DNA from 2 places in the Claveliimonas sp. genome. Region 2 is predicted to be linked to the other one. Evidence: predicted binding sites of a transcription regulator. Region 2 holds the regulator's gene; the other holds the start of a gene.
What was found. The regulator Rex, encoded in region 2, represses fermentation and respiration genes when NADH is low (regulators of the CRP and FNR family bind a similar motif). The targets are predictions, from matches to a motif close to ATTGTTAANTANTTAACAAT.
Positions count from the first base shown of each region.

Region 1: WJ238_RS09835 (proline racemase family protein) is a predicted target of Rex. The motif match lies at 1,353-1,372, and genes of this name have one in related genera.

Region 1 covers NZ_JAYAZJ010000108.1:2,417-5,602, reverse strand. Annotated here, with positions in the region: gene WJ238_RS09840 (TetR/AcrR family transcriptional regulator) at 1-61, opposite strand, end outside; gene WJ238_RS09835 (proline racemase family protein) at 198-1,232, opposite strand; tRNA gene WJ238_RS09830 (tRNA-Sec) at 1,540-1,637, shown strand; gene prdC (proline reductase-associated electron transfer protein PrdC) at 1,799-3,186, shown strand, end outside.
Region 2 covers NZ_JAYAZJ010000035.1:7,494-10,679, reverse strand. Annotated here, with positions in the region: gene abc-f (ribosomal protection-like ABC-F family protein) at 1-1,430, opposite strand, end outside; gene WJ238_RS01620 (redox-sensing transcriptional repressor Rex) at 1,596-2,246, shown strand; gene WJ238_RS01615 (NAD(P)H-hydrate dehydratase) at 2,386-3,186, shown strand, end outside.

The DNA of each region.
Region 1 (3,186 bases), on a different contig from region 2:
AAAAAAGGTTCCACGCTGCTTTTACAATACGGCTTTTTGTTGACTGTCTTTTTTTGGCCACTTTTTTCATTCCCTTCAACATGACGGCAGAATACATAAATCTGCTCCGCGAGTGTACTGTTGGTTACATTTTAGATGAATAAAAAAGAGCGGTGATGAACCGCTCTTTTTTAACTTTCCAATAAAGCCGGAAGTAATTATCCAACCTGGAAGCCGTATTTCAACGGATCTGTTGGGTCGATCAGGTATGTAGCAACACCTGTCAGGTATGCGCTTCCTGTGATCATTGGGATAACAGCATCGAAATCGCCAACTTTTGTTGTTTCTTTGATGCGTCCTTTGAAGAGGCTTCCCATAAAGCTTTCGTAAACGAACTCTTCTCCGACTTTGATCTCTCCCCAGTGATGAAGAGTAGCAAGTTTAGCACTTGTACCTGTTCCGCATGGTGAACGGTCAGCCATAGCATCACCGAAGATAACAACGTTTCTTAAGTTTGCTTTGTCCGGATTTGGTGTCGGACCATAAAATTCAACAAGGTCTACTGTGTCGATGTCAAGCTCTGGGTGCTTAACAGGGATTGTTTTGTTGATTTCATCCAGCATTTTCATTCCGAGAGCTGTGTATGCCGGAACGGATTTTGCATTGATTTCCCCAATATCAAGTTTTGTTGTGTCAACCAGTGCGAAGAAGCTTCCGCCGAAGGAAATTGTAAATTCGATCTCTTTTCCGTCGATGGTAACTTTCTGGTTTTCTTTGTAAACGAAAGCCGGTACGTTTGTAAGTGTAACACTTTCAACTTTTCCGTCTTTTACAACTGCGGTTGTACGGATCAGTCCTGCAGGAGCTTCCAGAACAACTTCGTTTTCGCCTTCGTGAGATTCAACGAATCCAGCCTCGATAGCTACTGTTACAGCACCGATTGTACAATGTCCGCACATGTTCAGGTATCCGCCTGTATCCATGAACATAACGCCGAAGGAAGCTTCCGGATTTACAGGTTTGCACAGGAAAGCTCCGAACATATCATGATGTCCTCTTGGCTCAAACATAAGAGCAGTACGAACATCGTCATAATTTTTCTCCATCCATTTTTTCTTTTCAATCATTGTGTTGCCTTCCGGCTCCGGGAAACCACCATATACGATACGGCAGAACTCTCCCTCTGTGTGGGCATCAACAACCTGAAGCTGGCCCTCGAAGCGATCGAAGTTAACGTTAGCTTTTAACTCCATATCTAATACCTCCTTAAAATATAAATGTTTTCTTCTTATAGAGAGAATCTATAAGTTTTTATAAAAACACGCCGGAAATCCCCATGTTCCCGTTGTGTCTTATACAGAAAAAGGCATAAAAATGACATAAAATTAACGATTAGACCGTATTCTAGTCCCTCGTCTAGTATGCCGTTCAGTTTATATTAACTATTATGGAGTAAAAGCCTTGAAAAGTCAATGTTTTTTTGATAATATAAAAGTGTTCAAAAAAGGCTTGAATTATAGAGAAACCTGTGCTATTGTTAAGTGGCGCGAAAGTGAATATGGGGGTAGTTGGGTGACTGGTGTGCCCCCTGGTCTTCAAAACCAGTGTTGGGCGTTAGGAGCGTCCTGGGTGGGTTCGATTCCCACATGCCTCCGCCAGAAAAATAACAATATTCTGTTAAAAATATCGCAGAATTTTGATTTGAGAATTTATAGATAAAAACTATCAGTTTCTGCTTTTTGAAATGAAAAGGTAAGTAAATAGAATTGGTGGAATCCAATCTGTTTTTGCTTAAAAAAGAAAAAAGGAGAAGAATGTCATGGGAAACGTACAGATTTTATTGCGTCAGCATGTAGGAGCACCTTGTGAAGCAATCGTAAAAGCTGGGGACAAGGTGGAAAAAGGTACTCTCATCGCTACTCCGACTGGACTTGGGGCAAACATTTTTTCCAGTGTTTACGGTGTGGTAGAAGAAGTGACAGCTGACAGCATCATCATCAAACCAGATGATGAGCAGAAAGATGAATTTGTTCCTATCAAGGAAGGAACAAAACTGGAAATGGTAAAAGAGGCCGGAATTGTGGGAATGGGCGGAGCTGGATTCCCGACAGGCGTAAAACTGAACATTAACCTGGCAGAAACACCGATGGCTGAACTGGACCCGGAGATCAATCCGGAGCTTCCGGCAGATTTTAAACTGGAGCACAGCTATATTCTGGTAAATGCTGCAGAGTGTGAGCCGGGACTGGAACATAATATCCAGCAGCTGGAAGAGCAGACGGACAAAGTGATCCGCGGCGTAAAATACTGTATGGAGATTACACATGCAGATAAAGCAATCTTTGCAATTAAGAAGAAACACCACAACGCGATCAAGATTTTGGATGCAGCTTTAAAGAGCGAACCGGATATTTCCATTCATATGCTTGCAGACATCTACCCGATGGGAGAGGAACGTGCAGTTGTAAGAGAGTGCCTTGGCGTAAACTTAACAACAACACAGCTTCCTTCCGCTGCAAGATCTGTTGTTGTAAATCTTGAAACAGCAGCAAAGGTTGCAGAGGCTATTGATGAAAGGAAACCTTGCATCAGCAAGAATATGACAGTACGTGGAAAACTGAACGGCGGAAATGGAGCTCATGTATTCATGGATGTACCGATCGGTGTCAGCGTGGGAGAGATGATCGAAAAAGCCGGCGGTATTGACGGTGTATATGGAGAGATCATTATGGGAGGAGCATTCACAGGTAAATCTACAGATCTGGATGCACCTACTACAAAGACAACAGGAGGAATCCTGGTAACAGGAGAATTTCCGGATCTTCACGGTGCAAATGTGGGAATCCTTGTCTGTGCATGCGGCGGAAGCGAAGAGCGTATGCGTGAGATCGCTGCCAAGATGAACGGAAACGTTGTATCTGTATGCAAATGTAAACAGGCAATTGAAAACAAACCGGGTGCACCGCTGAAGTGCTTAAGACCTGGCAACTGTCCTGGACAGGTAAAGAACAACCTGCAGTTTAAAAAGGATAATTGTGAATATATTATTATTGGTAACTGCTCTGACTGTTCCAACACCGTTATGGCGTCAGCACCGAAGATGGGTCTGAAAGTATTCCATCAGACTGACCATGTAATGAGAACAATCGGACATCCTCTTTACAGAACCCTGAAGATTTCCAAAGAGGTAAGCCAGGAGATTGATTT
Region 2 (3,186 bases):
ATATCCAGATGGTTGGTAGGCTCATCAAGAATGAGGAAATTTGCTTCCGAAAGCATAAGCTTTGCCAGGGAAACACGTCCCCTCTCTCCGCCGCTTAAATCTCCGATAAGCTTAAAAACATCATCCCCCGTGAAGAGGAAAGCAGCCAGCATATTGCGGATTTCCGTGTTTGTAAGAGAAGGATATGCATCTGAAATTTCTTCAAATATAGTTTTTTCCATATGAAGAACATGATGTTCCTGGTCATAGTATCCGATATGCACGTTTGTCCCAAGTGTAAAGCTTCCGCTGTCAGCAGGCAAAACCCGGTTCAGGATTTTAAGGAGGGTTGTCTTGCCGGTTCCGTTATCTCCGATTACCGCTACATGTTCGCCTCTTTTGATTTCAAAGCTGACATTTTCAAAAAGGGGCTGGGACGGAAAAGATTTGCTTAAGTGATCTACGGAAAGAACATCATTTCCGCTGACACAGGAAGGTTCCAGCACCAGATGGATATCTGTTCTTTGCTCCGCAGGCTTTTCTATGCGTTCCATTTTTTCCAGCATTTTTTCCCGGCTTTCTGCACGCTTGATTGACTTTTCCCTGTTAAAAGAGCGGAGCTTTTCGATCACGGCTTCCTGATGGCGGATCTCCTGCTGCTGATTGAGATACTCTTTCATCCTTGCTTCACGGATTTGCTGCTTTTTACGGGAGTAATCTGTGTAATTGCCAAGGTAGGTCATAATGGAACCCTGTTCAATTTCAATGACCTTTGTTACCACTCTATTGAGAAAATAGCGGTCATGGGAGACGATAAGCACGGCACCGGAATAATTCAGAAGATAAGTTTCCAGCCAGGAGATCGAATTAAGATCCAGATGGTTGGTAGGCTCATCTAAAAGAAGGACATCCGGTTTTGTAAGAAGAAGTTTGCCTAATGCTACACGTGTTTTTTGACCACCGGAAAGAGCGTCTACCGGTTTGGAGAATTCTTCTTCGTCAAAACCAAGCCCCTTGAGTACTCCCACAATTTCACTTTCGTAGGCATAGCCATTTTCACGTTCAAACCGGTCAGACAAACGGTGATAAGTATTCAGTCGCTCAGTAAGTTGTTCGCCCGCAAGGTTGGGAATTTCCTGTTCAATTCGGCGGATCTCTTTTTCCAGTGATATGATCTCCGCTTTGGCAGTGCGTACTTCTTCGTAAATAGTGTTTCCTCCGGAGAGATTCTGGTGCTGGGAAAGATAGCCAAGAGATTTTCCTTTCGATAAAGTAATGCTACCGCCGTCAAGTGGCAGTTCTCCCACAATCATTTTCAGTATTGTTGATTTTCCAGCTCCGTTGATCCCAACAAGTGCTGCTTTTTCATATTCTTCTATGTGAAAGGAGCCGTTTTTTACAATGACATCCTCACCAAATGCTTTTTCAATTGAATGACATGCTAGTATCATAAATATATACCTCCGGGACTATTATATCGGTGATTTGTGAAGGTGTCAATTTTCTGCAATTCTTTATATAAAATCTAATATTCCAAAGTTTTCCGAACAAAAATTTGACTTTGAACAAACAATTCTATATAATGTAGACAGAAAAAGATTGGGAAGGTGAAAAGAGTGGAAAGCAGAGAAATTTCGCAGGCAGTCATACGGAGGCTCCCAAGATATTACAGGTATTTAGGAGAACTGCTTGAAAATGGGGTGGAACGTATCTCTTCAAATGATCTGAGTAAGAGAATGCAGGTAACTGCATCCCAGATTCGGCAGGATTTAAATAATTTCGGCGGATTTGGCCAGCAGGGATATGGATATAATGTGAAATATCTTTATACAGAGATAGGAAAGATCCTCGGTTTGGAGGAAGAACATGGAATGATCATCATCGGGGCAGGAAATCTGGGTCATGCTCTGGCGAATCATGCAGGATTTGAAAAGCGGGGATTTGTATTAAAAGGCATTTTTGATGTTAATCCTACTTTAAAGGGAATGACAATTCGTGGAGTGCCTATTTATATGATGGATGAGCTGGAAGATTTTATGAAGAACAGTGATATTGAGATCGGAATCCTCACCATACCTAAGGCAAAGGCAATTGAAGTGGCAAATCAGCTGGTGGACTATGGGATAAAGGCGATTTGGAACTTTGCCCATACAGATCTGAATTTGCCGGATAACGTGATCGTGGAAAATGTACACTTATCGGAAAGTCTGATGAGATTATCCTATAATATCAGCCGTTACAACGAGGAACATAGGGCTGAAAAATAGCGGGGATATGACAGCGTGTGAAGTAAGCGTGTGCGAAAGGACAGGCTTTCTTTACACGCTTTTTCAATAGAAAACTTCGTTTCCTGTTGCGGATTCTTTGTTCTATATAAATAAAATAAATAAAAAGGGGGTTGACAGTATGAGATATTTGCCGGATGGAAGACAAATGAAGGCAGCGGATGGGTATACGATACGGGAGAAAAAAATGCCGTCTCTTATCCTGATGGAAAGGGCGGCAAGAACTTTTGTAGAAACGGTATGTGAAACAGATGCAGATCTGTCAGATGTATGTGTTGTATGCGGATCCGGAAATAATGGCGGAGATGGATTTGCTATCGCCAGACTTCTTCTGGAAAGAGGAGCGGGAGTATCAGCCTGTATGGTGGGAAACCCTGATCATTGTACCGAAGAGACAAAGAGGCAGATTCAGCTTTTCCGGGAGGCAGGAGGAACCATAGAGGAAGGTTTTACGGAGAGAAAATGCAGCCTGCTTATCGATGCCATATTCGGGGCAGGGCTTAGCAGGCGTGTGGAAGGGCATTACCTGGAATGTATTCAGGCGATGAACCGGTCAGAGGGGAAAAAAGTGGCAGTAGATGTACCCTCCGGAGTTTCCACATCTACCGGAGAGGTTGTAACCGACGCTTTCCGGGCAGAGCTGACAGTCAGTTTTCAGTGTGAAAAACTTGGCTGTGTACTTTATCCGGGGAAGGAGTTTGCCGGAGAAGTAAAGGTAACGGATATAGGAGTCGATGTCTCAGCGATGCCGGGGGACAGAGATGTAGCCTATGCGCTGGAGCAGGAGGATGCGGCGAAAATGCTGCCGAAGCGCAGAGAGGATTCTCATAAAGGGACTTATGGAAAGGTTCTTATTATCGCCGGAAGCAAAGGAATGGCCGGAGCAGCTTATCTGGGCGCACTGGCGGCCTATAAGACGGGG